Regions from separate parts of the Arthrobacter sp. UKPF54-2 genome, predicted to be linked through region 1. Evidence: riboswitches for the same ligand, from Rfam matches in the RefSeq annotation. Region 1 holds a riboswitch; each other region holds the start of a gene.
The links. Region 1 has a riboswitch for cyclic di-AMP ahead of E7Y32_RS02195 (NlpC/P60 family protein). Riboswitches for the same ligand answer to the same signal wherever they lie in the genome.
Positions count from the first base shown of each region.

Region 2: it holds a riboswitch for cyclic di-AMP, as region 1 does, so the genes downstream of both, E7Y32_RS12620 (NlpC/P60 family protein) here and E7Y32_RS02195 (NlpC/P60 family protein) in region 1, are expected to answer to the same signal.
Region 3: it holds a riboswitch for cyclic di-AMP, as region 1 does, so the genes downstream of both, E7Y32_RS03015 (hypothetical protein) here and E7Y32_RS02195 (NlpC/P60 family protein) in region 1, are expected to answer to the same signal.

Region 1 covers NZ_CP040174.1:511,223-521,431, reverse strand. Annotated here, with positions in the region: gene E7Y32_RS02200 (M23 family metallopeptidase) at 1-684, shown strand, start outside; cyclic di-AMP (ydaO/yuaA leader) riboswitch at 797-990, shown strand; gene E7Y32_RS02195 (NlpC/P60 family protein) at 1,255-1,995, shown strand; gene E7Y32_RS02190 (HNH endonuclease) at 2,298-2,798, shown strand; gene E7Y32_RS02185 (molybdenum cofactor guanylyltransferase) at 2,848-3,549, shown strand; gene E7Y32_RS16320 (DUF6457 domain-containing protein) at 3,533-3,820, shown strand; gene E7Y32_RS02180 (molybdopterin molybdotransferase MoeA) at 3,817-5,229, shown strand; gene fdhD (formate dehydrogenase accessory sulfurtransferase FdhD) at 5,314-6,183, shown strand; gene E7Y32_RS02170 (glycoside hydrolase family 38 C-terminal domain-containing protein) at 6,290-9,439, shown strand; gene E7Y32_RS02165 (hypothetical protein) at 9,526-10,209, opposite strand, start outside.
Region 2 covers NZ_CP040174.1:2,721,165-2,731,373, reverse strand. Annotated here, with positions in the region: gene E7Y32_RS12630 (helix-turn-helix transcriptional regulator) at 1-148, opposite strand, end outside; gene E7Y32_RS12625 (dihydrofolate reductase family protein) at 392-949, shown strand; gene E7Y32_RS12620 (NlpC/P60 family protein) at 1,063-1,809, opposite strand; cyclic di-AMP (ydaO/yuaA leader) riboswitch at 1,814-2,007, opposite strand; gene E7Y32_RS12615 (hypothetical protein) at 2,178-2,432, shown strand; gene E7Y32_RS12610 (DNA alkylation repair protein) at 2,429-2,950, opposite strand; gene E7Y32_RS12605 (anti-sigma factor) at 2,995-3,879, opposite strand; gene E7Y32_RS12600 (RNA polymerase sigma factor) at 3,866-4,435, opposite strand; gene E7Y32_RS12595 (DUF4397 domain-containing protein) at 4,595-5,296, opposite strand; gene E7Y32_RS16470 (hypothetical protein) at 5,642-5,833, opposite strand; gene E7Y32_RS16465 (glycoside hydrolase family 16 protein) at 5,901-6,614, shown strand; gene E7Y32_RS12580 (hypothetical protein) at 7,013-8,314, shown strand; gene E7Y32_RS12575 (rhodanese-like domain-containing protein) at 8,436-9,845, shown strand; gene E7Y32_RS12570 (DUF4177 domain-containing protein) at 10,002-10,208, shown strand.
Region 3 covers NZ_CP040174.1:694,419-704,627, forward strand. Annotated here, with positions in the region: gene E7Y32_RS03005 (response regulator transcription factor) at 1-191, shown strand, start outside; gene E7Y32_RS03010 (HAMP domain-containing sensor histidine kinase) at 195-1,790, shown strand; cyclic di-AMP (ydaO/yuaA leader) riboswitch at 1,897-2,084, shown strand; gene E7Y32_RS03015 (hypothetical protein) at 2,084-2,833, shown strand; gene E7Y32_RS03020 (glyoxalase superfamily protein) at 2,970-3,347, opposite strand; gene upp (uracil phosphoribosyltransferase) at 3,402-4,037, opposite strand; gene E7Y32_RS03030 (phosphatase PAP2 family protein) at 4,050-4,892, opposite strand; gene E7Y32_RS03035 (nucleoside deaminase) at 4,964-5,467, shown strand; gene E7Y32_RS03040 (winged helix DNA-binding domain-containing protein) at 5,470-6,714, opposite strand; gene E7Y32_RS03045 (glycosyltransferase) at 6,785-7,885, opposite strand; gene E7Y32_RS03050 (6-carboxytetrahydropterin synthase) at 7,893-8,291, opposite strand; gene E7Y32_RS03055 (dehydrogenase) at 8,295-9,341, opposite strand; tRNA gene E7Y32_RS03060 (tRNA-Ser) at 9,480-9,569, shown strand; gene E7Y32_RS03065 (hypothetical protein) at 9,942-10,209, opposite strand, start outside.

The DNA.
Region 1 (10,209 bases):
CGCCAGATGACAGACTTCGCCGCCGTCAGCGGCGTCGGGCAGAAGGCCGGCATCGCTCTGGCGGCCACCGGACTGGTCCTGACCGTCACCGTCCCGGCCACCGGCCCGGTGATGGCCACCGACGCCGCCAAGACCGGCTCGGTGTCCGCCGCGGCACAGCCCGAGGTCAAGGCTTCGGCCGCCCAGATCGACTTCAACCGCACGGCTGTCACCACCAAGGGCGACCCGGACGGCAAGCTCAAGCAGCTGCTCAGCGCCCAGTCCGCCAGCACCATCACCCGTGCGGCCTCCGCCGGCAGCCTCGGGCACCCGCTGGACACGATGGTCTCCGCCTCGCCGTTCGGCTACCGGATCAGTCCCATTACGGGCGCCGTCGGAGAATTCCACCGCGGGCAGGACTACGCCGCCCAGTGCGGCACGCCCGTGCATGCCGCGGCCAGCGGCACCGTAACCTTTACCGGCTGGCACCCCTACGGGGGCGGCAACCGGGTCGTGATCGACCATGGCAATGGCCTGGAGACCACGTACAACCACTTGTCGTCCTCAACTGTCCGCGTGGGCCAGCAGGTTTCCCGCGGCGATGTGGTGGCGATGAGCGGCACCACCGGCGCCTCCACCGGCTGCCACCTCCACTTCGAGGTGATGGTCAACGGGGAAGTCGTTGACCCGCTGGGCTGGCTCTAAACCGAGCCGAGGGATCACTCGCATTTCTGTGACACGCCGTGATCTGAATGTGACATTGAGTCCCAACTGCTGTACCGTATGAAGCACGCCAACTTCTCCGAAGTTGGCGCTCTTGAGTGGATTGCCTAACTCTGCCACCGCTCAAGGTCCGTTCGCATGACATCGTCTGGCAGGGGCGGGGGAACCAATTTTGGTCTTCGCAAGAAGGCCTTGGGGTTAAGTCGCAAAGCTTCCCAGGAAGCAGCGCGGCCGGGTGACTCCCATCCGAATCCGACAGCTCACCTCGTAGGCATTGGGAGAGGCTACTTTCGTGTCTTCACGCCACAATGCTGCGCGTTCTCGCGCTGGCGAGGCTCAGTTGAGCCCGCTGAACTCCATGCTCCGCGCTGCCCTTGTCGGCGCCCGGACTGGATCTCACAACGCAGTTCCCGCTTTTGGCGCGTCTTCGCAGTACACCCTTCGCTAAAGAAACCCGTTTCGGGGCGATCCGGCGTACCCCCAAGATGCCGGAGCGTCCTCAGTCCCGCCTGAAATGAGCGCGGACAAAAGGATCACGAAAGAGAGAACTGAATGACTACTCGTGCAACCATTGCACGCCACCGCGCGGAGGTCACCAAGACCAACTCGCTGGCTGTCATTGCTAAGGCCGTCGGCGACAACGCCGGTGGTATGGGTCGCCAGGCCGCGGTTATCGCTGCAGCCTCCGGCCTGGTACTGACCAGCGGTATCGCAGCCAACGCTGCCGAGACCAACGTTCAGCGCGAGTCCACCTCCGCTTCCGCCCTGGAAGTGCAGTCCACCGCACCGGCCACGATCTCCGCGGCCTCCAGCATCGCGATCTCCTACGAGAAGCCTGCTGTTACCACCGCACCGGCCCCCGTCGAGGCTTCCAAGCCCGTCGTGAAGGTCAAGGAAGCTGCTGCTTCCACCGGCAACGCGGTGACCGCCTCGCTGGCCACGAAGGCTCCGGCTGCTGTCAGCGGCATGGGCGCTTCGATCGCCGCTGCTGCCTACGCGCAGATCGGTGTCTCCCAGGACTGCACCATGCTGGCCACCAACGCGCTGGCCGCAGTGGGCGTCAACTACCACGGCTGGCCCGCAGGTTACCTGTCCCTGGGCCGCACCGTGAGCGCCGCCGAGGCTCAGCCGGGCGACCTCGCCTACTACCAGAACGGCGGCATGGGCATGGCCCACATCGCTGTTTACGTCGGTAACGGCATGGCCGTCCACGGCGGTTGGAACGGCGGAACCACCGCGCTGTACAGCGTCAACGTCGGCTCCGGCCCGGTCTTCATCCGCGTCGGCGGCTAGGACTGGCTCCCGGTGTCCGCCGGAAGCATTGTGAAGGACCCCTGCCAGGCGGCAGGGGTCCTTTGCGTTGTACCAGGCGGGTTGCCCACCCGCGCCCGCCCCGCCCCCGACCTGCAGGCGGATTCCGCCGCCGGACCTGCTGGCCGCCCCGGCCGCGGGGCGCGGCGCGGGGCGCGGCGAAATAAAATTCGGTAAACCGGGCCTGCGGTGTTTACTCTTGTGGTGTCGATCCATAGCCCGACCATGCACAGGGCAGCCGGCCCTCGTGCCCCTGGCGGGTGCGGCCGTGAAGAGGTATGCGGATGCGCACTCTCGTTCTGAATGCTGGATATGAACCGCTGGCGGTAGTTACTTTCCGCCGGGCGCTGGTCCTTGTGCTGACAGGTAAGGCCAGTGTGGTGGCCGAAGGCGACGATCCCGTGGTGGGCCCGCAGGACATTCTCGGCCGGCCCACCGTGATCCTGCTGAACCGGTACATCAGGCCCCGTTACAACACCCTGACGGCGGTCAGCCGCAGGGGGGTGCTGCGCCGCGACAACCACCGTTGCGCTTACTGCGGCAAGGCGGCCCATACCATTGACCACGTCCAGCCCAAGTCCCGGGGCGGCGCGGATTCATGGGAAAATCTCGTCGCCGCCTGCCTGCGCTGCAACAACGCCAAAGGGGACCATACCCCCGGGGAAATGGGCTGGAAACTCGGCTTCGTCCCCGGTCCGCCCAGGGGCACCATCTGGCAGATCAAGGAATTGGAGAAGCCCACCCCGGCCTGGGACCCGTTCCTGCTTCCCGAAAAGGCACACTGAGCCTCCCGTCCTGACGCCCGGCGCGGGCCGCTGCGGCTAGGCTGGGCGGGTGGAATTCGACGCCGTAATCCTCGCCGGGGGCAGGTCCTCCCGGCTCGGCGGCGTGCCCAAGGCCCGCCTGACGGTAGCCGGCGCCACCTTGCTGGAGCTGGCCCTCAAGGCGGCCGGCGGAGCCCGCCGGATCGTGGTGGTCGGGCCGGACACGGGCGGCCTCCCGCCCCAGGTGCTCAGCTGCCGCGAAGAGCCCCCGTTTGCCGGACCCGCCGCCGCCATCGCCGCAGGCCTCGCCGCCCTGGCCGGGGCAGACGCCGGTGCCGGGGAACGTACTGCCGGCCGACCCGCGGCCCACACCTTGGTGCTCGCCTGCGACATGCCGCGGGTGGCCGCCGCCGTCGGCGCCCTGCTGGCGGCGGCGGACGGCCCGGCCGAAGGTCCGGGCGGCGGCCGCGACGGGGTCATGGCCGTGGCGCGGGATGGACGCTCCCAGCCCCTCGCCGGTCTTTATCGCACAGCCGCGCTACAACGCGCCGTCGGCGACGCGGCCCGGCGCAACGCGCTCGAGGGGGGCTCCGTCTTCGCCCTGCTTGCTAGTCTTGAACTGCGGACGGTTCCGGTTCCGCCGGGGTCCACCGACGACGTGGACACCTGGGATGACGCTTCCGCCCTGGGGGTTTCAGACCCCGGTCCAGGCCGGCCCGGCAACGGGCGGCCGAATTCGACTTTGGAGGCAAACGGTGAAAAGCCAGGATGAGACGCTGGAGGACTGGTGCCGGGCACTGCTCCAGGCCCTGGAACTCGAAGACGTCGAAATCGACATTAACGAAGTGCTGGGACTGGCCGGCGTGGCCGCGCACTCCGTCGTCCGACCCGCAGCTCCGCTGACCACCTTCATAGCCGGGTTCGCTGCCGGACTGGCTTCCGGCTCCGGGCAGGCGCCGGACAGTGTGTCCATGCAGGCCGCCATGGGCGTGGCCCGGAAACTCGCGAAGGACTACGCCGCCGCCGAGGCACCCGGGGCATGACGCCTGAGCCGCCCACGAGCAGTACCGGCGCCGAGGACGGCGCCTCCGGCGACCCGGCCGAGGCTCCGCACCGGCACCTTGCGCACGGCTGGCAGGAGGCACGGCAGCTGGCCTTCGACTGCGCCACCCCCATCCCGGCCGCGCCGGTGCCGCTCCGGCACGCCCTCGGGCGGACGCTGGCGGAGGATCTGACGGCGCTGCACGACATGCCGCACTACGCCTCCTCCGCGATGGACGGCTGGGCGGTCAACGGCAGCGGGCCCTGGATCCTCGCCGAGCCCGGCCAGCGGCTGGCCCCTCACCAGGGAAGCCCCATCGCGACCGGCGGGCTAATCCCGGCGGGCGCAAAGGCCGTTCTCCGCAGCGAGAGCGGCGTCATCGCCCCGGACGAAGACGGGCTGCCGGTCCTCAAACTCGGCGGCGGGGCCAAACCCGGGGAACCGCGCAACGGCGACCACATTCGCAAAGCCGCGGAGGAGGCCGCCGTCGGCGAGGTGCTCATCAAGGCAGGCGCCGTACTCAACCCCGCCCACCTGGCCCTGGCGGCCCTCGCCGGACACGACGCGCTGCCGGTCCTCGGCAAGCCCGTCGTCCGGCTTGTCTTTACCGGTTCCGAGGTCGTCAGCAGCGGCGTCCCCCAACCGGGCGAGGTACGGGACACCTTCGGGCCGCAACTGGCCGCCGTCGTGGAAATGCTCGGCGGGATCTACGCCGGTGAGGTCAAGATCGGCGACGCCGACGCCGACTGGCTCGCCGCCCTCGAGGACACCGACGCCCCGGCGGCGGAGCGGGGCACGGCCGCCGGCGACGCCGCGGAGCCGCTGCCGGCCGACGTCGTCATCACCACCGGCGGCACGGGCCGCTCCGGCACCGACCATCTCCGGCGCACGGTCGCGGCACTGGGCGGCCGGCTGCTCATCGACGGCATCGCCATGCGACCGGGCCACCCTGCCGTGCTGGCCGAACTGCCCGACGGGCGTTTTGTGATCGGGCTGCCCGGGAATCCCCTGGCGGCCATGATGGCGCTGTCCACCCTCGGCGCCCCGCTGCTGGCCGCCCTCGGGCACCGCTCTGCCCCGCCGGTGGTTGAAGTCCCGTGCGGGACCATGATCGATCCCGACCCGGGCCGGACCCGGCTGATGCCGTTCCGCATGCTGTACGGGATGGCCTCCCCGGCCCAGTACACCGGCCCGGGCATGATGCGCGGGCTGGCCGCGGCCGACGGCGTCCTGGTGGTCCCGCCGCACGGCGTGCAGCTGGGCGAGCCGGTGCCGGCGTTCGCGCTGCCGTGGGGCGCGGCCCTGCCCCAGGCCACCCCGGCCAAGACGGCCGCGAAGCCGGCCACGAAACGTGCCGCCCGGAAGCCGGCCGCGGACGGCCCGGTGGACTGGAGCGCGCTGCTTGGCTGAGGCGCGGAGGCAGTTCATGATGGATCCAGGGGCGGGCCGCCGCGGGCGGCCGGACCCAAATGCAATGCTGATGAGGAGTATCCAATGGGCCGCGTGACACAGCGCCGCAAGGTGCACAAATTTGTCCTGGACGGCTCGCCGCAGGCGCTGGAGTTTCCGGTCCGGCACCGGGAGGACGTGCTGGCGGTCGAGGAGCCGCTCGAAATCCGTCTCGGCAGCCTCTCCTACTCCGTCACGATGCGGACGCCGGGCAGCGACTTCGACCTCGTCGCCGGTTTCCTGGTCTCCGAAGGGGTCATCTGGGAACCGGAGCAGCTCGTCTCATTGCGGTTCTGCGCCGGCGAGGATGAGGACGGAGCCCAGACGTTCAACGTGGTGGAGGCGCAGCTGCGCCCCGACGTCGTTCGGCCCGACACCGGGCGTAACTTTTTCACCTCCAGCTCGTGCGGGATCTGCGGCACCGACTCGATCGATGCCGTGCGCAAGTCCTCGCACTTCAGCCCCGCCGGCGACCCGCTGACCGTCCCGGTGGAGACGCTCGCCTCGCTGCCGGACCGGCTGCGCGAAGCCCAGGCCGTCTTCGACGTCACCGGCGGCGTCCATGCAGCGGGACTCTTCCGGATTTCCGACGACGGCGACGCCGAGTTGCTCTGCCTGCGCGAAGACGTGGGCCGCCACAACGCGGTGGACAAGGTGGTGGGTTGGGCGCTCCGCGAGGGCCTGTTGCCCCTGAGCGGCACCGTGCTCCAGGTCTCCGGCCGGGCATCCTTCGAACTGGTGCAGAAGGCCTCGCTGGCCGGGATCCCGGTGCTGGCCGCCGTCAGTGCGCCCTCCAGCCTGGCCGTGGAACTGGCCGAGGCCAGCGGGATGACGCTCGCCGGGTTCAGCCGGGGCACCACCCTCAACGTCTACGCCGGCCACGAACGCGTGTCCCCGCCGGAAGCCACCGCCTAGGCGCGCGTTGGCTTAACCGCGGCGGCCGACGTAGATTTTATCCATCGACTGGATACGCGACTCGAACTGATCACGAACCACCGGCACCAGCGCGAAGAGGATCACATTGCACGACGACCGCCGTCTCACGGAAGTCCGGCTGGACCGCTTTGTGCGCGAACGCATCACCCCCGCGGTCTACCCGCGCACCGCGCCGCTCACGCTGAGCAGCTGGGACGCACCCGGCGAACCGGTCCCGGCGCTGGAGGCACTGCGGCAACACTTCACGCCGCAGGAGCCGGGCGAGGCCTGGGGGAGGCCCTGGAGCACGAAGTGGCTGCGGCTGCAGGGGGACGTGCCCGATTCCTGGGGCAACGCACCGGACACGTCCGTGGAGATCCTGGTGGACCTTGGCTTCAGCATCGACCTGCCGGGTTTCCAATGCGAGGGCACGGCGTGGCGGGCCGACGGCACCGTGATCAAGGCGATCTCGCCGCGGAACCAGTACATTCCCTTGAAGCTGTTGGGCAGCGGGATGTCCGTGGACTTTTACGTCGAGGCGGCGGCCAACCCGGACCTGTCCCAGGGCTGGACCTTCGCGGCTACCCCCTACGGCGACAAGGCGACCGCCGGGTCCGAGCCGCAGTACCGGCTGGGCCCGATCGTCATCGCCGAGCTCAACCAGGGGGTGTGGGAGCTGCGGCAGGACATCTGGACCCTCAGCGGGCTGATGCACGAACTGCCGATGGAGCTGCCGCGCCGGCACGAGATCCTCCGCGCGCTCGAACGGATGCTCGACGTCATGGACCCCGACGACGTACCCGGCACGGCGGCTGTGGGCCGGGCGGCGCTCGCCGACGTGCTGGCCCGGCCGTCCTACGCCTCCGCCCACCAGCTCCTTGCCACCGGCCACGCGCATATCGACTCCGCCTGGCTGTGGCCGGTCCGGGAAACCATCCGCAAGTGCGCGCGGACGTTCTCCAACGTCGTCGCGCTGATGGACGAGGACCCCGAATTCGTCTTCTCCTGCTCCTCGGCGCAGCAGCTGGCCTGGATGAGGGAGTACTACCCTGAGCTGTTCGGGCGCATCCGGGAAAAGGTCAAGACCGGCCAATTCGTCCCGGTGGGCGGCATGTGGGTCGAGTCCGACAGCAATATGCCGGGAGGCGAAGCCATGGCCCGCCAGTTCCTGGAAGGCAAGAGCTTCTTCCTGGCCGAGTTCGGCGTCGAGTGCCGGGAAGCTTGGCTGCCGGACACCTTCGGCTACTCCGCCGCCATGCCGCAGATTGTCAAGGCCGCCGGGAGCCGCTGGTTCCTGACCCAAAAGATTTCCTGGAACCAGGTCAACCGGATGCCGCACCACACTTTTAACTGGGAAGGGATCGACGGCACTCGGATCTTCACGCACTTCCCCCCGGTGGACACCTACAGTTCCGAAATCAGCGGCCGGGAACTCGCGCATGCCGAGCGCAACTACCGGGACCACGGCCGGGGCACCATGTCCCTGCTGCCCTTCGGCTACGGCGACGGCGGCGGCGGGCCCACCCGCGAAATGCTCGCCGCGGCACGGCGCACCGCGGACCTCGAAGGGTCCCCGCGGGTCCGGATCGGCGCGGCCGCGGACTTCTTCGCCGCCGCCGAGGCGGAGTACCCGGGGCTCCCGGTCTGGGTGGGCGAAATGTACCTCGAGCTGCACCGGGGCACCTACACCAGCCAGGCGAATACCAAACGGGGCAACCGGCGCAGCGAACACCTGCTCCGCGAAGCCGAGCTGTGGTGCGCCACCGCGGCCGTCCGCGCCGGCGCCCGCTACCCGGCGGCGGAGCTGAAGCGGCTCTGGCGGCTGGTGCTGCTGCAGCAGTTCCACGACATCCTTCCGGGCAGCTCGATCGCCTGGGTGCACCAGGACGCCGAGCGGAATTACGCCGCCGTCGCCCGCGACCTGGAGGCGATCATCGCCCAGGCCGCCGCGGCCGTCCTGGGGGAGGGCAGCCAGGAGTTTCTGCTGAACGCCGCCCCGCACAGCCGCCTCGGTGTCCCGGCGCTCGCGGCCGCCGTCCCTGCCCGCGCCGCGGTCCCCGTGCAGGCCACGGATGCCCGGGGCGGCTTCGTGCTCGACAACGGGATCATCCGCGCCGAGGTCAACGACCACGGCCTGCTGGTCTCGTTTACGGACCACGCCAGCGGCCGCGAGGCTATTGCGCCGGGGGAGTTCGGCAACCTCCTCGAACTGCACCGGGACACCCCGAACGAATGGGACGCCTGGGACATCGACGCGTTCTACCGCCGCAACGTCACCGCACTGACCGAGGCCCGTTCCGTGACGCTGGAACGCGACGGGGACGCCGCCGTCGTTGTGGTGAAACGGCTGGCCGGCGGCTCCGCCGTGACCCAGCGGATTCGGCTGGAACCAGGCGCGCCGTCGCTGGCCATCTCCACCGCGGTGGACTGGCAGGAACGCGAGAAGCTGCTCAAGCTCGGCTTCGCGTTCGACGTCCGGGCCGACCGCTCCGCCTCGGAAACGCAGTTCGGCCACGTCTTCCGGCCCGCCCACCTCAACACCTCGTGGGAGGCGGCCAAATTCGAGATCTGCGCGCACCGCTGGATCCACGTGGCCGAGCCCGGCTACGGCGTCGCGGTCTCCAACGCCGCGAGCTACGGCCACGACGTCACCCGCGCCATCCGCGAGGACGACGGCGGCACCACCACCACGGTCCGTGTCTCGCTGCTGCGGGCGCCCAAGTTCCCGGACCCGAACGCGGACCGCGGCCCGCACGAACTGACCGTCACCGTGCGTCCCGGCGCCGCCATTGCCGACGCCGTCGAGGAGGGCTACCGCACCAACCTCGCCCCGCGGGTGGTCAAGGGGGCCCGCGGAGTGGAACCGCTTGTCTCCGTCTCCCATCCCGCCCTGGTGGTCGAAGCGGTCAAACTTGCCGAGGACGGCTCGGGCGATGTGATCGTGCGGGTCTACGAATCCCTGGGGGAACGCTCCTCCGGCACGGTTTCGGCCAATTTTGCAGCTACGGGGGTGCACACCGTGGATCTGCTGGAGCGGCCCGTGGATGCCCCGGGGGTCACCGCCCGGGACAGCGCCGCAGAACTGGCGCTGCGGCCCTTCCAGCTGGTGACCCTGCGGTTCCAGCTGACGCCTGCGGGCCAGTCGGGCGGCGGCGGAACCTACCTGCCCGTTAAACAGGCTGAGTGGGAGCGGTCCTTCCGGACCGCTACCACTCATCCCCCCAATGGCGCTTGGACGTGTCGCTCGGCTCCGTAAGACTGAATCCCCATTCACGAACCCGGCTGGCGTTTTCACACATTTATGATTCTGCCACGCTCTAATGATTTTGTGAACGCCCAGGCCTAGTTTTTACGGAACGTTGCGGGAGTGTTATCTGGCGGGGCCGCGATCCGGCCGGACAACCAGAAAATAAGCAGGCCCAGTACGTAGCCGAGCACCGCAACATAGTTGACGAGCATGCGGGCCGGATCCCACGGGTCCGGGGCGAACGACGCCGGCACGCTGACGATCGCCGCGGCCGCCCCCACCAGGGTCATTGCCGCTCCGGCCCGCACGAGCCACGGCAACTGTGTCCCGATCGCGGCGGCCAGCGGAGGCAGCATGATGAGCGAGACAAACGCCGGGTAGCTCCGCCCGGCCGCCGCGTAGAACGGGGCAAGAGCGGCGTTCAGGCCGCTGTCGTCGGACTGGGCCTCAAGTCCCGCCGAGGAACCTCCGGTGTCCATCAGCACGAATGTCACTGTCACCGCGAGGCATGCCGCGGCCCGCCCCCAACGTCCCGGGGCGCCGGTGATCAGGCGCCGGGCGCGGGCGGCGCCAAGCCCCTTGGCCAGCCGTACGCCGACCAGGAAGACCATTCCGAAAACGAAGAAGCGCAGGATCAGGTTGGTCAGGTTCCAGCTCCCCAGCGCCCCGTCGATCGCCAAGTAGGGCTCCGGGATGCTGAGCAGGCTGCACAGCGTGGCGAGGAAGAGGATCCCGAAAACAGTCCGGTTGCGCCCGCGCAGGGCGTCGGGAATCCGGAC
Region 2 (10,209 bases), 1.3 Mb from region 1:
CCTGCAGCGAGGGGTTGCCGGTTCCGGTCTCAATGGCGCGAACGGTGCGCTCCGACGTGCCGGCCAGGTGCGCCAGGTCCTCCTGTGTCAGCCCGGCGTCCTTCCGGCTCCGGCGGATTCCCTCGGCGATCGCCGCCACATCACCCACTGCTGTTCCTTCCAGACGGACCCGCCACGTCGGTCCGGCATCATATTGCCGGTTCAAGCGGGAGACTTCCCCTATCGTGCCGCAGTTTCTGGATTTCGGCAAGATGCTGCCGAAAGAGGTCTGAGTGAGCGCCTGCAGCCCGCTTTCGGGGGCTCACCGGCACTATACTGCCGGTCGCCTCGGCCGGCGACGGTTCCCCGCCGGGCGGTTCCCCGTGGTCCGGTGCGCGCGTAGGCTCGGCACATGCGGAAGATCATCCATGCAATGCAGGTGTCCCTGGACGGGTTTATGGAAGGCCCTAACCGGGAACTCGACTGGCACATGGTGGACGACGAGCTCCACAGCCACTTCAATGAGGAGCTCCGCACCATGGGCGCCTTCCTGGACGGCCGCATCACCTTTGAGCTGATGGCCGGCTACTGGCCGACGGCGGACCGGGACCCGGCCAGCACGCCGCCCGAGGTCGAGTTCGCGGGTATCTGGCGAGAGATGCCGAAAATCGTCTACTCCAGAACCCTGGAGCGCGCCGACTGGAACACCACGGTGGCGCGCGAGGTCGTGATTGAGGACGTCCTGGCACTCAAGGCACAGCCCGGCGGCGATCTGGCCCTGGGTGGGGCCCGGCTGGCGGACAGCTTCCGCCGGCTCGGACTGATCGACGAGTACTGGATCTACATCCACCCGGTCCTGCTGGGCCAGGGCACGCCACTGTTCAAGTCCGCGGAGAGCAGGACCGCGCTCACGCTCGCCGAAACGCGGACGTTCGGCAACGGCGTGGTCCGGCTGCGGTACACCAGCTGATGACGTACACCAGCTAGGGTGCCCCGGACCAGCGAAGGCCGGTGGCCGGCTGTCGTAGCGACAACCGGCCACCGGCCTTCGGGAGTAGCGCTGGTGCAATATCTACTCGGGGATTAGGCTCCGGCGCGGACGAAGGTCACGCCGCCGGTGGCGGTCAGCCAGGAGAGCGGGTGCGAGATCGTCTGGTTGGATCCGTTCATGCCGCCGCTGATGACCTGGCCGTTGCCGGCGTAGATGGCCACGTGGCCGGACTGGACGATCATGTCGCCCGGCTGCGGGTCGGCGACAACCTTGCCGTAGTTCATGAACTGCTGGGGACCCAGGTCGCCCACCGGGATGCCGGCAGCGCCGAGGGCCTTCTCGACCATGGCAGTGCAGTCCTGGGTGATGCCGATCTGGCTGTAGGCGGCAGAGAGCATCGCGGCGTTGACTCCGCCGGCCGGGGCCGGGGCCGGGGCAACGGCAGCCTGGGCCTGGACGGTGATCTTGGGGGCGGCCGGAGCCTGGGCGACGGCGGGCGCGGCCGGTGCGGCCGGTGCGGCAACGGGCTTGGGCTGCTCGACTACAGGCGCCGGCGTGGTGGCCACTGCCGGACGGTCGAAGCTGATCTGGACCGCGGAGTCGGCGGTGACCGGGGCCGAAACCTTCCCGGCGACGTCGACCGATGATGCCGGGGCGGACTCGCGCTCAGCCGGTGCGGCCGCCGCGTTGGCCGCCATGCCGCTCGTCAGGACGAGGCCGGACGCCGCCATAAGGACCGCGGCCTGGCGGCCGATGGTGCCTGGCTTGACCGAAAATGCTGAGGTCCGTCCTGCGGGGACGTCGGAACGATGGCGCGCAGCAGTAGTGCGTGAAGTCATGTTTGTAGCCTCTCCCAATGCCTGCGAGGTGAGCTGTCGGATTCGGATGGGAGGCACCCGGCCGCGGACCCGTCAGAGCGGGCTGTGCGGCTTCACCCCAAGACCCGCCGGAGCGGCAGGTCATAAGTGGTTTCCCCGTCTCTGCCAGAAGGTTGCATTCGGATCCCGGGCCGCGGCAGAGTTAGGCAATCGGCTCGGAAGCGCCCGTATCGGAAACAAACAGGCACCTATCCACGGTAACGGTACTGGGCGGTAATGTCACATTCAGGTAACGGAGGCGTGTCCTGGCGGGGAATTAGGCCTAGGGCACCGAGCACTGCCACGCATAGGATGGGCTCATCCAGCGTTCCCCGAGCGGAAGGCCCGTTATGAACCGGCATTGTGTCGCCATCTGCCAACTCAGTGACCAGCCGCAGGAGGATTTCGACGTCAATACGGAGCTGCTGGTGCTCGAGGGCGGGGAAATCCACGTCGCCACCTGGGATGCCGAACCGCGCGACGGCGGATTCGACGTCCACGTCCTGAACGACCGTGTGGATGCCCTCGGCTTTATGGTCGTGACCGACTGGCAGTTCCTCGACGGCAGGGCGTACGCCGTGGTGGAGCGCCGGCCGCAGCGCTAGGGGAACCTGCGGCTCCGGCCCGCGCCGGAACGGAGTTCGCCCGTCGGTGCCAGCAGGGCCGCTCGGCGCAGCCACGGGTCCGGGTCCTGCAGCCACCGTTCCAGGACGGCCTCGGCCCGCCTCCGGGCCGCCCCGTCAAGACCGGCGATCAGCGGCCCGACGACGTCGACCGCCAGCGGATCCGCCAGCTCGGGCAGGCGCGCACCGCGCAGAAAGCCTTCGATCCGGGTCAGGTCCGAGTTGTCCAGCACAGCGAGATGGGACTGCAGCAGGACGACAGCGGCGAGGCGGCGTTCGAAGACCGGTACCGCCCACAACTCCGAGCTGAGCGCCGTGATTCCGTCACGGCCGAGGTGCCGGTAGCGGCGGAGCGCATCCCGGACCGCGCCCCGGACGGCGCCGACGGAGGCGCCATAGGACCGGAGTTCCGGACCGAGGCGGGACCGTGTTTCCTCGGCCCGCTGCCAGGTGCTTTCGCGCTGCAGCGCCGCATCAATGAAGTCACCGGCCTCGCTCATGGGTCCATTCTGTCGCAGCCGCCAGCCCGCTCCTGCGGCCGGGGTCAACCCTGCGCGGCGAACTTACCGCGTGCGATGCTCTCTGCGGAGTGTGCCGGGTCCCCGTCGTAGGGTTCGTCGGAGATGTCGAGGACCGGATAGTCGGCCAGGTCCAGGGCCCCGGGGATAACGAAAGAACCGGTTCCCTGGCCCAGGACACCCAGGCTAACCATCCGGGACAGGTCGGCCGAGCCCACCCACACCTCGCGGAAGCCCGTGAGTTTCTCCTCGGGAAGGCTGACGACCAGCTGCCGCGATCCGTCGGGGAGCTTCTCCACGAGTGCGCTGCCGCTGGCCGAGTGTCCTGCCAGCGGAGCCAGCGAGGCTTCGGCCAGGAGCACCGCCGTAGGCCCGGATGGGGTGGGCTGTGCCACCGGCGGCTGGGCGGGGCCCAGGACGGTCACGGCCGTCCACGCCCCGGCAGCGCCCAGCAGCACCCCTGCGGCCAGACCGAGTATCCATGATCCGCGCCGTGGGAAGCCCTGGCCCGTGTGCCGCTGGCCCGGCTGCCGCCCGGCGGGATGCGGGTTCGACGGGGCCGGGTGCCATTGCGCCCCGGCAGCTCCGGCCGGCCGGTCCTCCGAGGGACGGTCCCCCGCCGGCTGGTCCTCCGCGTGAGGGGCTTCGCCGCCGCGGGGTGGGCGCAGGGGGTCGGCGGCCAGGGCGGGCGAGAGCCCCAGCGCTGAGTGGATCGCGGCCCAGTTATGGCTGCCCGGCACTTCCAGAGGCACCTGGTCCGGGTTGAGCGTGGCGACGTAGACGGTGTTCAGCAGTGCGTCGAGCGTCGTCGCGCAGTCGTGGCAGCCGTCCAGGTGGAGCCGTTCCTCCGCACTGGCGGGCCGTTCGCCCAGCGCCAGCAACGCCAGGAGCTCATCGTCAAGATGCTCCATGTTCCACCTCCAGCCGGGACCGCAGCCGGGCGAGGCTGCGTCGGATATGGCTTTTGACCGTGCCAAGCGGAAGATCGAGCCGGGACGAGATCTGGTCGTGCGTCAGATCCTCGTAGAACGCCAGCCGCATGATGGACGCCTGCGGGTCCCCCAGGCGCTCCAGCTCGTCGTCGAGGGTCAGGCGGTCCGCGAGCGCCTCGGCATGCGGCCGGTCGACGCCGGTTGCCGGGTCGTTGACCAGGTAGAGGGCTGCCCTTTCCACGTCCCGCCGGCGGGAGCGGGCGGACAGGGCATCGGAAATGGCATTGCGGGTGATCCCGATCAGCCAGGCGGGCAGCCGGGCCGCGTCGGGGCGATAGCTGGTTCGCGATTTCCAGGCGCGGATGAAGACCTCCTGCGTGACGTCATCGGCGGCGCCGTGTTCGCGCAGCGCCCTCAGCGCCAGCGTATGGACCAGGGGTCCGAGCATGCGGTAGGCCTCTGCGAGCGCCTGCTCCTCACCCGCGGCGAAGGCATGGTCAATGGAAACATCCCATTCACGATCAGTAGCCTCCAACAGGTGCTCCTTAGAGCGGCAATGAGACCCGTGGAACGCCATTATTCCCCGGGCCTCGGCGCACCGCAATGGAGGAACCTGCGGGAGGACGGATGGCGGGACCGCGATCGCCGCGGCCCCGCCATCCGTTCGGCGCAAATTCAGCACCTGACGGACCGCTCAGTCGTCCTGCCGTGCGGACTTCACCACCTGCACTGCCAGGTCGAGGTTGTGGTCAGCCAGGCTGCCCCAGGCGTAGACGATCGTGTTCTTGCCCTTGCTGACCTTCACATCCGCGGGGCCGATCAGGGCCTCGGTGCTGCCCGCTGCGGCCACGGAGGCGGAGATGGTTCCTGCCTTAAGCGTGAGTTTCTTCTCGTCGGGGTTCTCGAGGCCCGTGATCACGGCTTTGCCACCGGCAAGGACGTCGACGGCGGGTGCCGCGGCTACGTGCCGCACCGTCAGCTTGCCCTTGCCATCGGGGCTGGCCGAGGTGTCGTTCTTGAACAGCGTGGCCGTGGGCTTTCCGTCCGCCGTCAGGTGCGCCACAGCGGTGTAGTCCCGGCCCTCTTTGAGATCTACCTCAACAGGGCCGATCACGGGGTTGTCGGCGCTCGTGGAGTCCGCGCCGGTGATGGCAATCTTGTGCTCCCCCTCCCGGACATTCAACGGCCCCGCCAGGGTGCCCGGGGTGAAGTTATCCAGCGTCAGCTTTCCGTCCACCCACACGTCCACGATTACCCCGGGGACGCCGTGAAGAACGGAGAGTTTTGCTGTGTCATGGTCGTGGCGCTTCTCCCCGGCCTGCGCCGGGGCTGCAAAGGCAAGCCCTGCCAGCAGCGTCAGTGCGCCGGCTGCAGCAGAGAGTGATTTCGTATGCATGTGGAACTCCTCATTGAGGCCCGGATGCGGGCGGTGTTTCGCTTACACCCTTACTACCGGCCGGGGGTGCCGAACGGATGCATGAGTGCCACATTTTCTTCTCCGGGTCATGGGCCGGGGACCATCAGGCGTTTTGCGAACAAAGGTTACGATCGAGTAACGTTGACGGCTGGCCCGAGGGCCAGGCCCGAACGCAGGGCCCCGGATGCCCGTTATGCAGGGCGCCGCCGCGCCAGCCGGCGCCTGCTCGCCCTGTCCGCCAGGCGGGGCTGAAAGAAGCTGCCAGAAGCTCGCCAGCGCCCCGATCGCGCCCTGCGCTTGCGCCAATTCAATATCCCGGAGGGGTCACTTGTTCAAGAAGATTGCCATCACCGTTACCCTCGGTGCCTTGTCGCTGACCGGATGCAGTGCTGCGTCCTCGGCCGGTACCGCCGCGCCCACCAAGGCGGCCAGCCCGACGTCGTCGGCGCGGGCAGCATCCCCGGCGTCGACGCCGGCCACCTCCGCCGCCGCTGCGCCGGCCCCTGCAGAGACCACTGCAGCGGCCCCGGCAGCTCCGCCTGCTGCCGCGCCGGCGGCGCCCAGCACTCTCCCGGCGGCGCCGGTGGCAGCACCCGCGGCGCCGGCAGCACCGGTTGCCGCCCCGGCCCCGGCAGCCCCCGCAGGCGACGGAACACAGGCCGCCGCCGCCCTGGGCTGGGGTCCCGTCCTGGCCGGCGACGAATTCTCCTACGCCGGAGCCCCGGACGCCGCCAAATGGGGCGTCTTCAACGGTGCCGGCCATGCCGGCAAGGGCGTCCGCAGCCCCCAGGCGTGGTCGGTGGCCAACGGCGTCGCGACCGTCACCGGCGACGCGGCCGGCACCACCGGCGGGATGTCGGCAAAGTTCGGCCAGCAGAAATACGGCCGCTGGGAGACCCGGATGAAGACCAACGTCCGCGACTCCGAGTACCACCCCGTACTGCTCCTGTGGCCGAACAACAACACCTCGCCGAACTGCGCCGAAGTTGATTTCGCCGAAGGCACCTCGAACACCGCTGCCATGAAGTTCTTCCTGCACTACGCCTGCAGCGGCGGGGACTTCCAGACGACGGCAGCCACGCCCGTGGACACCACGCAGTGGCACAACTACGCGGTGGAGTGGACGCCTGCCGGCATCACCGGCTACATCGACGGCGTGAAGACGTTCAGCGACACCAACCCGGCACACCAGCCCACGGTCGGCATGCACCAGACGATGCAGCTCGACTGGTTCCCCGACGGCACCGCCACCAGCCCGTCGCAGATGCAGCTCGACTGGGTCCGCGTCTACCAGTAGGACACACGCGCGCGGCGCCGCGCCGGCGCCGCATCACCACGGCGCCGTCACACTGCAAAGGCACCGTCCTCGGCTGAGGACGGTGCCTTTGTGGTGCAGGGGCACAAATCCTCTGGTGCCGCCGGGGCGGGGGGCAGAGGCTGGGCGCAGCACATCTTTCGACGGCAGGGAGTCCAGTCGTGCGCCCAGGTGCTGCAACAATCCGAATCCCCGGCGGTCCCCCGCGGAGACAGCGCTGGTTTTTGGCGTGCGCCGCGGCCGCGCTGGCTCTAAGCGGCTGTACACCGGGATCACCGTCACCGCCTCCGGCCGGCAGCGGCTCCGCCGCGTCCCCCGCCGCGTCCCCCTCCCCTGCCGGTGCCTCCGCCAGCGCCCCCGAGTCGCCGGGGGCTGATGCGGTGCTGTCCGACGAGGAACTGATGGCCCTGGTGGACCGGGCGATCAACGGTGGCCAGCCGGGCGCCGGGAGGGTCTCAAGGAGCGCGGACCTCCGGACGCGCCTTCAGGGACGGCCTGCACCCGCGCAGCAGCCCGCCGTCGAGCCCGGTGAATGCGGCCTCTTCCGGCCGCACAGCGCGCCAACCAGCCGCGCAGACCTCGACATGAATTTCGCCGCCGGCGTCCTGACGCTCACCGGAACTTGGTCCCGCGAGGCCGTGGCCTTTGTGCTGGCCAGGAGCGCGCCCCGGGACACGGTGGTTGCCGCGGACTTCGCCTATACCGATAAGCAGGCCGCCACCTGCGCGAGCTTCCGGCAGGACTCCCCGGACTCGCCGCCGGCCACGGTCCGGCTACTAACTGTCCCCGAACTGGGGGAACGGGCCTACGCCCTGGTATCGAGCCCGGCGGCATCAGCGGACACTCCCCCGGCCGACGGCACCGTGTCCCTGCAGGTACTCATGGGAACGGTATCTCTCGGCCTCAGTCGGCAGGTGCAGGCCAATCCGTCCGACGAGGAACTCCAGTCCGCCTTGGCGCCGCTGCTCGGGCTCGCCCGGATGCTGGTCCGGGAACTGGCCGGGGGCGCCCCGGGGGCCGCGCCGCCGGCAACCAGCCCGACGTCGGAACCGCCGCCCTCGCACCCCACACCGGCCCCACCACCGTCCCGGCCGGCACCGGAGCTTCAGACCCCCGAGCAAGTGGCACGGCTGCTGCAGGGCATTACCGGGCCCAACGGAAGCCCGGCCCAGGTGCTGGAGGGCCGCTACACCCCCGCGGCATCGGCACCACCCGCGGATCCCGCCGCCCAACACTGCATCTACGACGACGCCGCCTACCTCGCCTCACTCGGGGGAGCCGCCACCGTGGTCGCCGAGATCCCCGGCACAGGCCAGGCACCGGACCAGATCAGCCTGCGGCTCATCGGCCTGCCCGATCCGTCGCCGGACGGGTCCGCCTTTGACCGGCGTGCCGCCGATCTGGCCGGCTGCACCACGGTCCAGGAGCACCTGCCTTCGGCCGGGTCCCGGACCTGGTCGCCGCTCAAACACCCCACCGTCGATACCAGTGGGCAGACAGGCTACGCCGTGGTGTACATGCTGCCCGACGGGACCGGCGTCCGGCACGTCCTGGTGGGCGCCCGCAAGGGCAGGCTCTGCGTCGAAACCGAAACCAAGACCCTCTCCGACGGTGCCGTCCAGCAGGCCGCGGACGGCCTGGCGGCCACCATCAACAAGGTAATGGCCAGGGTGGGCGGCTAGGTCCAGGCATGCTGCCGGCACCGTCCGGACGCCGCTTGCGTGATACCCCCCGGGGTATTATTGTTGAAGTCAGAAGCGGAAGGAATCCCTTCCCCGTCTACCTCAAGAAGGAGCACCCTGAATGCTTATCGAGCGCATCTACGACGAAGACCTCGCCCAGGCCAGCTATTTCATCGGCTGCCAGGCCAAGGGAGAGGCGCTGGTCGTTGATCCCCGGCGCGACATCGCCGTCTACGAGAACCTCGCCGCCGCCAATGGCATGAAGATCGTGGCCGTCACCGAGACGCACATCCACGCCGACTTCCTCTCCGGCACCCGCGAACTGGCCGCCGCCACCGGCGCCACCGCCTACGTCTCCGGCGAGGGCGGGACGGACTGGCAGTACGGCTTCGACGCCGAGCGCCTCCACGACAACGAAGAGATCACTCTCGGCAACATCACGGTCAAGGCGCTGCACACCCCCGGCCATACGCCCGAGCATCTGTCCTTCCTGATCACCGACGGAGCCTTCGCAAACGCCCCCGGCTACCTGCTCTCCGGCGACTTCGTGTTCTCCGGTGACCTGGGCCGCCCGGACCTGCTCGACGAGGCCGCCGGCGGCGTCGACACGCGCTTCGAGGGCGCGAAGCAGCTCTTCGCCAGCCTGCGGGACAAGTTCCTGACCCTGCCCGACCACGTCCAGGTCCACCCCGGCCACGGCGCCGGCAGCGCCTGCGGCAAGGCCCTCGGGGCCATCCCGTCCTCCACCGTCGGCTACGAACGGCTCTACGCCTGGTGGGGCCCCTACCTCGCCGCCAACGACGAGCAGGGCTTCATTGACGAACTCCTTGACGGCCAGCCCGACGCCCACGCCTACTTCGCCCGGATGAAGCGTGAAAACCGGGAAGGCCCGGCCGTGATGGGCGAGCGGACCCCGCTGGTCGAACTCGCCACCGCCGACGTCGCCGCCGGCCTGGCCGAGGACACCCTGACCTTCGTGGACACCCGCCCCAACGCCCAGGTCCACGAGGGCACCGTCAGCCGGTCGCTGAACATCCCGGCCGGCAAGTCCACCGCCAGCTTCGGCGCGTGGGTCGTGAACCCCGAAACCGACAAGAACCCGCTCGTCCTCCTGGCCCCCAGCCAGGCCGCCGCGCAGGAAATGTGGGACCACCTCGTCCGCGTCGGCATCGACAACGTCGCCGGCTACCTCACCAGCATTGAGGGCCTGCCGGTCAGCGTCCCGAAGCTGATCCAGCCAGAGGAGCTCGAAGGCTTCGACGCCGCCATGGTCCTGGACGTCCGCAACCGCACCGAGCACGCCGCCGGCCACATCCCGGGCTCGTACCAGCTCAGCGGCGGCCGCGTGATGTGGCACCTGGACGAACTCCCGGCCGAGGGCACCATCGTGTCCTACTGCCAGAGCGGCGTCCGGAACTCCGTCGCCGCTAGCGCCCTGCGCCGGGCAGGCTACGACGTCGTCGAACTCGACGGCAGCTACGCGGCGTGGGCCGCGTGGCAGCAGACGAAGGCAACCGTCACCGCCGGCTAGATCAAAGAACCAGAAAGGGCGGTAGCCCGGGGCAACCCGGGCTACCGCCCTTTTGCCATGCCCGGCCAGAAACCGCCGCGTCGCGGTGCCTCCGAGGGGATGCCGGGCCGGCAGGTAGCATTGCTGCCAATTGTCCCGTCACGAAAGGCGCCCGCCATGCATTACGTCGTTTTGCAGGTAATCCTCAAGGAGAAGCTGTGGGGAACCGGGTCTGGAAACCTGACGTCCCTGGAGAAGACCATCAACGACCAGGCCGCCAAGGGGTACCGGTTGCACACCATCACCACCGCCAGCAGCGGGAGCAAGGGGCTCGCCGGCGGTGACCGCATCCAGGCGACCCTGGTGTTCGAGAGTCTCGCCTAAG
Region 3 (10,209 bases), 180 kb from region 1:
TGATGGAGAACCCCAAGCGTGTGGTCAGCAAGGCGCAGATCCTGGACCGCGTCTGGGACTACGATTTCGGCGGCCAGGCCAACATCGTGGAGCTCTACATCTCCTACCTCCGCAAGAAGGTCGACGCGGTCCACCCGCCGATGATCCATACCGTGCGCGGGGCCGGGTACGTCCTGAAACCGGCGGACTAGCCCGTGGCAGCTCCCGCCAGAGACCCTGCCGCCGGCCGGGACTGGCGCAGCCCTTCCACCTGGCACCTGCGCACCCGCCTGGTCCTGCTTGCCATGGCCCTCCTCGTCGCCATCTGTGGCGCCGTCGGGCTGGTCAGTTACGCCTCGATGAACCTGTTCCTGACCAAACAACTGGACTCCCAATTGGACCAGGCCTCCGAGCGGGCGCGCGAGTTCGGCCGGCCCGGCCCCGGCAGCGGCGACGGGCGCCGGGACCCGCTGGAAGCGCGCGGCCAGGCCGTGGGCACCCTCAATGCCCGGATCCTCGGTGACGCCGTCACCAGCGCCGGCTTCCTCGCCGACGACGCCACCCGGAAAGCGCTCTCCGCCGACGACGCCGGCGTTCTGCTGGCGCTCACCCCCGGCGCGCCGCCCGTTGACCGGACCCTCTCCAGCGGCGCGTACCGGCTGGTCGCGGCACAGACCCCGTACGGCGATGTGATCGTCACCGGCCTGCCCCTGAAGGACAAGCAAAACACCTTGGCTTCACTGGTCTGGACCATGGTGCTGGTCTCCTCCGGCGGCCTGGTGGTGATCGGGCTGGCCGGAACGGCGCTGATCCGGCGCACCATGAAACCGCTGGAGCACCTGTCCGAGGTGGCCACCAAGGTCTCCCGCCTCCCGCTCGACGCCGGCGAAGTTGCCCTGGCGGTGCGGGTGCCGCCGTCCGCCGCCAATCCCAGCACGGAGGTGGGCAGCGTGGGCTATGCCCTGAACCAGATGCTGGACAACGTCTCCAGCGCGCTGGAGTCGCGGCAACAAAGCGAGATGAAGGTCCGCCAGTTCGTTGCCGATGCCTCGCACGAGCTGCGGACCCCACTGACGGCCATCCGCGGCTACACGGAGCTGATGCGCATGACCGAGCACTTCACCCCGGACGGCCAGAAGTCCCTCGCCCGCGTGCAGAGCCAGTCGGAACGCATGACGGCCCTCGTGGAGGACCTGCTCCTGCTGGCCCGCCTCGACGAGGGCCAGCCGCTGAAGTTCAGCGAGGTGGATCTCTCGCAGCTCGCGATCGAGACGGTCAGCGACGAGAAGGTCATGGCCCCGGACCGCATCTGGCAGCTGGAGCTCGCCGAGGAGCCCGTGGTGGTCCGGGGGGACGCCGCCCAGCTGCACCAGGTGCTGGCGAACCTGCTCTCCAACGCGCGCAAGCACACGGAGCCCGGCACCACCGTGACGACGGCGGTGACGTCCGCCGACGACGGCACTGCCGTCCTCACCGTGACGGACAACGGCACCGGCATTGCCCCCGACTTCGTGGACCGGGTGTTCCGCCGGTTTACCCGGGCCGACGTCTCCCGCCGGAACCCCGTCACGGCCGCGGCGCCAGCCGTCGCAGTTCCGGCGCCGGAAACGGCCGCGGCGCGGGCGCGCACCGGGGCCATCGCCCCCTCCACCTCCCCCGTTCCGGCCGCGACGGCGGAGGGCACCAGCGGGTTGGGGCTCTCCATTGTGCAGGCCATCGTCGAAGCCCATGGCGGCACCGTCTACGTCACGTCCCGGCCCGGCCGCACGCAGTTCACCGTCCGCCTTCCGGCGGCGTCCCCCGCAGCCTAGTGGGGCAAGTCGCCACGCCGCCAGCCCGGCCTGCCGTTACCTAAATGTGACTTCCAAGGGAAAGTTCGGTACCGTTTTAGAGTGCGGCCATCGATCTGGCCGCGTATCCGGATTGACGCCAAACTCTGCCGCTTCCCGGATTCCGATGGATTAGGCAGAGGCGGGGGACCCAGAGTTCCCGGGCATTCTGCATCCATGCACCCTTGGGGTTAAGCCGCCACGTTGAGATTCCGTGCGGCCGGATTTTTGCATCCGAACCCGACAGCTAACTCCGTAGGCGTTGAGAGGCAAACATGACTGAATTCAAGGTACCCATGCGCCCAGAAGGCGCTAAACAGGCAGCTGAAGCCGACGTCGCGCGCCACCGCGCCGAGCCGGCCAAGCGCACGGCCCTGTCCCGGCTCGGCGCAGGTTCCAAGGGCAAGCGCGCCGCCGTCGTGGCGACCGCCCTCGCGGTCCTGCTGGGCGCGGGCGCCGCGGGCCAGGCTTCCAACACCGCCGCCCACACGGAGGCCGCGTCCAAGGACTCCTCGCTGCAGAAGCTGGAGTTCGAACAGGTCGGCAGCAACGCCCCGGCCTCCCCCTCCACCGGCACTGTGGAGGCCAAGGCTTCCGACGTTACGCCGGCCGAGGCCCCGGCCCCGCCCGCGCCGGCGGCTCCGCCCGCGCCGGCGGCTCCTGCTCCGGCGGCTCCTGCGCCGGCCGCGGCTGCCCCGGCGCAGCCGGTCGCCGTCGACGATCCCGCGGGTGCGCAGGCCTACGCCGCCTCGCAGCTGCCCGCCCATGGCTGGGCCGCCAGCGAGATGCAGTGCCTGCAGAAACTGTGGACCAAGGAGTCCGACTGGAAGACCACTGCCACGAACGCGAGCAGCGGAGCCTATGGCGTGGTCCAGGCCCTGCCCGCCGAGAAAATGGCAAGCGCCGGCGCTGACTACCGCACCAACTACCGGACCCAGATCAACTGGGGACTGAAGTACGTGCAGGACCGCTACGGCTCACCCTGCGGCGCTCTGAACTTCCACTACGCGCACAACTGGTACTAAACCGCCGCCACGCAGGCCCCGGCCCCGGCGGAAAGGCCAGGCCCCGGATCCATTGGATCCGGGGCCTTGCGTGCGTCTGTCCCCGCGCCGGCCGGGCCTGCCGGCCGGGCCCGCCGGCCGGGCCTGCGCGTGCCGGCTAGCCGTTGGGACGGTTGGGGATGTATTGCACGGCCCATTTATTGCCGTCCGGGTCGGCGAAGTAGACGAAGTGGCCCCAGTCCTGGACGTCAATGTCGCTGACGTCCACGCCGTTGTCCTTCAGCTGCCGGTGCGCGGCTTGGATGTCGCTGACCACCAGCTGGAGGCTGGGGGCGGTGCCGGGGGCGGCGTCGTTGAGGCCCTCGCCGATCGCAATGGAGCACCCGGACCCGGGCGGTGTCAGCTGGACGAAGCGGATGCCTTCGGCGGGCCGCTCGTCGTAGTCGGCGTTGAAGCCCACCTTGTTGACGTAAAAATCCTTGGCCCGGTCCACGTCGGATACCGGGACAAATACGAGTTCAAGTTTCCAGTCCATGGGCACACGGTAGTCCCGAGCGCTGCCCGCCGGAACCCTTGACCGGCTGCGGAACTAGCCCGCGATGCCGTACAGGCGGTCGCCGGCGTCGCCCAGGCCGGGGACAATGTAGGACTTCTCGTTGAGCTTTTCGTCGATCGAGGCCAGCACGATCGTCACGTTGGCGTCCGAGAGTTCCTCTTCGAGCTTGGCCAGGCCCTCCGGGGCGGCCAGCAGGCAGATGCAGGTGACGTCCGAGGCGCCGCGTTTGAACAGGAACTTGATGGCTTCACGCAGGGTGCCGCCGGTGGCCAGCATGGGGTCCAGGACGAAGATCTGGCGGTCCGTCAGGTCCTCGGGCAGGCGCTCGGCGTAGGTGATGATGTCCAGGGTTTCTTCGTCGCGGGCCATGCCCAGGAAGCCGACCTCGGCCGTGGGGACCAGTTTGGTCATGCCCTCGAGCATGCCCAGCCCGGCGCGCAGGATCGGGACCACCAGCGGGGTGGGCTTGGTGAACGCCGTGCCGACCGTGGTGCTGACCGGCGTCTCGATGGTCACGGGTTCGGTGCGGACGTCGCGGGTTGCCTCATAGGCCAGGAGCGTGACGAGCTCCTCGGTGAGCTGGCGGAAGACCGGGGACGGGGTGTTCTTGTCCCGCAGAACGGTGAGCTTATGGGCGACCAGCGGGTGGTCCACAACGAGAGTGCGCATGGGTCAAAACTATCACCCGGACGTCGAGGACCGTCCCGCGGGGCCGGGGGTCTCGGAGTCGCCCGTTCCGCCGCTGCGGCTGCTTCCGGGGGCCCGGTCGCGCAGGTGGGCTTCGTTGTCGAACGTCGGTGCGGGGCCGGTGTGTTCACGGTGTCGGAGCACGTGGAAGAGCCGGTGGGCCAGGATGACGATCCCCACCCAGCCCAGCCCGAGCACCCAGCCGATGATCACGTCGGTCATCCAGTGGTGGCCCAGGTAGACCCGGCTCATGCCCATGGCGAAGATAAAGATCACACCGGCCGTGATGAAGCCGACCCGGGCAAGGGTGCGTTTGACCTGCAGGCAGGCGAGGTAGACCACCAGCCCGATCACCACCGTGGTGTTCAGGGTGTGGCCGCTGGGGAACGACGGCGAGGTCTCGTACGGCGGCACCGCGTCCGCGTGGTCCGGGCGCGTCCGGCCGATCAGCTTTTTGCCCAGCGAGGTGGCGGTGACGGACACGGCGGCGGCGCCGCCGATCAGGATGAGCGGGCGCCAGGTCCGGGAGACCCAGATCAGCCATGCCGTCAGGATGCTGGCCAGGATCGGCATGCCGATGCCGCCGCCGATGTTGGTGAACCCGGTGACAAAGGAGTCAAGCCCGGGGCTGCGCAGCTGTTCCATGGCCGCCAGCATCGGCTTGTCCAGGTTGGCCACGCCGGCGTCATCCACCACGTTGTCGTAGACCTCATAGCTGGTCAGGGCCAGGGCGACGATGACCACGCCGCCGATCAGCATCGTGATCCACAGCGCGGCGTACGGCACTACCCACTTGCCCCAGCGCCGCGTCAGCCAGCTTTCAGTCCTGGTGCTCACTGCCATCTCCCGACTTCCCGGTGCACTTCGATAGTGCACAGCCTGCTTAGGATCGAAACTACCATTGAGCCATGACTACTCCCGAGCCCCGGCATGCGGAATGGATGGGCCTGGCCCTCGCCGAGGCGCGCCGGGCGCTGGCCACCGCGGACGTGCCGATCGGCGCCGTCGTGATCGGCCCGGACGGGTCGGTGCTCGGGACCGGACGCAACGAGCGGGAAGCGCTCGGGGACCCGACGGCGCACGCGGAAATGGTGGCGATCCGGGAGGCCTCGGCCCGGCTGCGCGCCCGCCGCGCCCTGGAAGGCCTCGGCGACGACGGCTGGCGGCTGGAGGACTGCACTCTGGTGGTCACGCTGGAGCCGTGCGCCATGTGCGCCGGTGCCGTGGTGCTGGCCCGGATTCCGCGGGTGGTTTTCGGCGCCTGGGATGAGAAGGCCGGCGCCGCCGGCTCCGTGTTCGACATCCTCCGCGAACGCCGGCTCAACCACTGGGTGGAAGTGTACGGCGGCGTCCGGGAGCAGGAGTGCGGTGCGCTGCTGCGGGACTTCTTCGCCAGCCACCGTGGCTCCTGAGGCTACCGCTCCGCGGTGGCCGTGGTGGAGGCCCGCAGCGCGTCGATCCGTTTCTGCCGGGATGCCGGTGAGTCCAGGCTGAAGGCCCGGAAGTCGCCCAGGTCCTCCTTGATCCAGGCCTCCACCTCGGCGATCCGCCGGGCCACGGCGGGTGTGGTCTCACCGAACACCCAAGCGGCGATCCGTTCCTGGCCGGGGTCGTACTGCCACAGCCCGATGATCCGGCCGCGGTCCAGGATGGGATGGTCCGGCAGGTCGGCCTGCAGCGCGAGCCGGCCCAGCGCTTGCTTGTCCCGGTCCTGCTCGGCCAGCAACTCCGCCGCGTTCCGGCGCAGCAGCACCAGCGAATCGGTCCCGGCGAGCAGCTGGATTTGTTCCTCTGCAGGTTCCTGGAAGGCGGCGAGGAGTTCGACGTCGTCGGGCAGCATCCAGAGCGGGTCCGCGCCGGCGGCGGCGGTGGGCACCTCGACGGCGCCGACGGCGCCGAGCGCGACTTTGCTCTGCGCGACGGTGAAGCCGGTGAACCACTGCGACTGCTTGAACGTGGCCCCTCCGGTCCAGCCGAGGTAGCGCCGGATCAGTTCGGTGCGGACCTCCTCGTCGCTGAGATCGCTCGGAGCCAGGTTCCAGGGTTCGTAGGCGTAGCGCTGCTGGTCGAGCCGGCCGGTGGCGGGGACGCGGCGGATCCGCCCGTCCGCCTGCAGGATGCCGAGCGCGGTGGGCAGCGTGGTGGCGGCGCCCTTCTTTTTGCCCTCCTCGCCGAGGCTGCGCACCGAATCGCCGAGTTCGTCCTTGAGCTGCCGCGGGTCCAGCGGGACACCGGCTTCGGTGAGGGTGTGCAGGATCTGTTCCTCGAGCAGCGTCATTTCGCCGCGGTCCACCCCGAGCCGGCCCACCACCTTGAAGGTTGCCTCGGCCGGATCCCGTCCCAGCCGCAGGGCCCAGGCGAAGTCGTCCCGGCCGAGCACATAGGTGCAGCCGCGCGCCGTCGGGAGTTCCAGGATCCGGTGGTCCAGGACGTCGGCGTCCACCTGCGCGCGCCGGATGCCGGCCCGGGCGAAGAGTGTGAGGTACGGGTTGGCCCCGCCCACGGACCGCGCCCAGCCTGCCCGGGCGAATACCTGTTCCGCGGTGCATCCGGCCAGCGAGCCGTCCAGGCCTTGCCGGTGCCAGGACCAGGCGCGGAGCCGCTCGGGGGTGAGGCTCGCGGCGGGTGGCAGCTGCACGGTCATCGGCTCGGTGGTCATGGGGTCATTCTCCACCCGCCCTGCCCAAGTAGCTCGCATTAGTTGTCGTTATGGGCCCTGAAAACGACAACTACTGCGAGCTAGTTGGGTGGGGCTGGGGCTCAATTCCGAGGATCGCCAGGACGGCCCGCGCCGTGGCGTCCCAGCCGGGAAGGTGCTCCCGCGCGGCCAGTGCGGCGTCCCGCCACCGCGCGCGGAGCGCCGGTTCGGTGAGCCAGCGGCGCAGCACGGCGGCCAGCGGGGCGGGGTCGCCCGCGAGGGCGACGGCGGTGCCTGGCAGCGCTATTGTGCCGGCGGTGCTGTCGGCGACGGAGCCGCCCGCGGCCGCCGCAGGGGTTCCTGCGGCGAGGGCCTCGACGGCGCCGGTACCCTGCCGCACGATCACCGGAATGCCCCGGGCCAGGGATTCGGTGACCACCAGCCCGTAGGTTTCGGCCCTCGAGATCAGCAGGCTGAGGTCGGCGGCGGCCCATTCGGCGTCCAGCGCGGCTCCGCGCAGCTCGCCCGGAAGGCGGATGCGCCCCGCCAGGCCGAGTGCCGCCGCTTCCCGCCGGAGCAGGGTGGAGTAGGCCGGGTCGGCCGTGTCCGAGCCGACGAAGGATGCCGTCCAAGGCAGGTCCGTGAGCCCGGCCAGGGCGCGCAGCAACAGCAACTGGTCCTTGTTGGGCAGCAGCGCGGCCACCGCGAGCAGATGCGGCGGCTGGGAGCCTGCGGCGGGCGGGGCGGGCGCCGTGCCCGGCAACGCCACTCTGATCCCGTCGATTCCGTGCCGCTCGCGCAGGTCCGCCGCGGCCGTGCCGCTGGTGCAGATCACCCCGGCGGCGGCCTGCAGGGCGCGGCGCTCCAGCTCCGGGTGGCTGCCGAGCGGCATGTGCAGCAGGATCCAGGCCGGCATCCCGGCGTCGGCCGCCGCTTCCAGCTCGTCCGGCGCCCCGCAGGCCACCAGGCCGTCCACGAGCGTGACCCGGCCGCCGTCGGCGTCGGTCAGCACCCGGCCGAACTGCCGCCGGTCGGCCGGGCTGCCAACCGGCCAGTCGCCGTCGGCCTCGCAGGCCTCGGCCGGCACGCCGAGGTCCTCGACGGCGCGCAGGAGAGCCGCGTTGTAGGCGTTGCCGCCAGAGTTGTGGCGCACGTTGCCTGGCAGGACCAGGCGGAGGGCGGCCGGTTCCATGGGGCTGCTAGCCGGCGTCGAACTCGAGCGAGTAGCTGGCCCAGGCGTCCGGGGTTTCGCGCAGGGTGACGTCGAGGCCGGCGAGCGCTTGCCCGTCGTTGCCGCCGCGGATTTTGGCGGCGACGGCGTCGGCGATGTACTGGGCCAGGGCCTCGGTGGTGCTGAGCTTGCCGGCGAAGTCCGGGTGTTCGTCCAGGTTTTTGTAGTTCAGGTCCGCGAGGATGGCATCCAGCACCTCGCCGGCCTCGCCGATGTCCAGCACGATCGAGTCCTCGTTCAGCGTCCGACGCCGGAAGGTGACCTCCGTGACGAAGGTGGCTCCGTGCAGGCCTTGGGCGGGGCCGAAGGCGGGGCGCGGCAGGCTGTGGGCGATCATGAAATTGCGGCGGACGGTCAGGCTGAACACGGTTTACCTCGTGGTTTCTGTTGCTGGGGCATCGGTGGAATCGTCGGTGGCGGGGTATTCGATGACGTGGCAAAGCGCGTCCAGGCTGCCGTCGGAGAGGCGCTGGACGACGTCGGGCAGCTCGCTGAACGCGGAGGTGCCGGTGAGGAAGGTGTCGAAGACCGGGTCGGTCAGCAGCGAGACTGCCAGCTCGAGCCGGTCCGCGGTGGTGCGGCGGTGGCGGCGGGCGCGGGCCACGACGCCCACCTGGCTGGCGCGGATGGAGAGCCGCCGGGCGTGGAAGTCCTCCCCCAGCGGCAGGGTGATCCGGCGGTCCGCGTACCAGGACATCTCGATGATTTCGCCTTCGTCGCCCACGAGCTGCAGGGCGCGTTCGAGTCCGGCCTGCGAGGCGGAGCAGTGGATCACGATGTCGCAGTCGGGCAGGGCATCGTCGGGGTGGGTGAAGTCGACGCCGAGGGTCTCGGCGACGGCGCGCTTGGCGGGGTCGACGTCGATCAGCTGGAGCTGGCCGAGCGGGAAGGTCCCGAGGAGTTTGGCGACCATGCCGCCGACCAGGCCGGCGCCAATAACGGCAACCCGGTCGCCGAGCCGCGGGCCAGCCTCCCAGAGGGCGTTGACCGCGGTTTCCACGGTGCCGGTGAGCACGGCGCGGCGGGCGGGGACGTTCGCCGGGACTGCTGTGAGGGACTCGACCGGGACGATGTAGCGGTCCTGGTGCGGGTACAGGCAGAAGACGGTCTTGCCCAGCCAGTCCGCGGGGCCGTCCTCGACGACGCCGACGGAGAGGTAGCCGAACTTCACCGGCGACGGGAAGTGGCCTTCCTGGTGCGGTGCCGCCATTTCCTCGGCGATGCACTCGGGCACGCTGGCGTGGTGCACCACCATTTCGGTGCCTTTGCTGATGCCTGAGTAGAGCGAGCGCACGAGGGCCTCGCCGGGGCCGGGGGCCGGCAGTTCCTCGCGCCGGAGTTCGCCCTGCTCCGGGCCGACGGTCCAGTATGCGGTTGCGGTGGTTGGGGCTGGGGTTGTGTTGTTCGGGGTGCTCATCTTGCTTACGAATCTAGTGCCGCGGGCGGGCCGGGGGAAGCTTCGGCGGCGCGGGGCGCGGCGCGGGCGGGGCGCGGATGGCGCCGTTTGGGCGCCGTTTTGGGGTTGGGCGCCTTGCTCCGGTACCCTAGTCAGGTTGGTGACGTGTCCGAGCGGCCGAAGGTGCAACACTCGAAATGTTGTTTGGTGTAAAAGCCAACGTGGGTTCAAATCCCACCGTCACCGCCAACGAAAACCCCCGGGAAACCGGGGGTTTTCTGCATTTTCAGGCGCTTCGTGGTGCATCTTTGGTGCATTTTTCGAGTACCGACGCCGGAACCGGATGCCAATGCAGGCGTTCGAGCCCCGCGGCGGCGCGAAGGTCTTTCACCTCAGAGAGATGGAAGCTCCATCTGGGCCAGCCTCGTCACAGCCTCTGGAGTCGCCGGCCTCTTGCGTCGTCCAAGGCCACCCTCAGTTGCGCGGCCAGGATGTTACGGCGCACATGCACATAGAGCGCGCAAACGTAGGGCTAAAAAGTCTTAGAACAAGACAGTTGCACCCTGCTGTTTGCCTGCTCAGCAGACATTGGGGCTACCTGCTGAGCCCTTCGCTCATGCCCTAGGCATCCGAGCTACCCCACGAGACTGGCAACCAGACATTCGAGAAGCGGAAAGGGGCGAATGCGATTGAGATTTTTTCAAACGGGACAATGTCCATGATTACAATTGCAGAAACGGCTTTCAGCACGCTGTCGACCATGTGCTGATTTGTTTGCGACCACGGGGTTTGCTTCATCACTTCCCAAGCGGCCTGCCTGGCCGCATTGATCTGCGCATCGACTACCGGATCTTGATGCGCTGTTAGGTCAATGAGGTAAGTGGCAGCA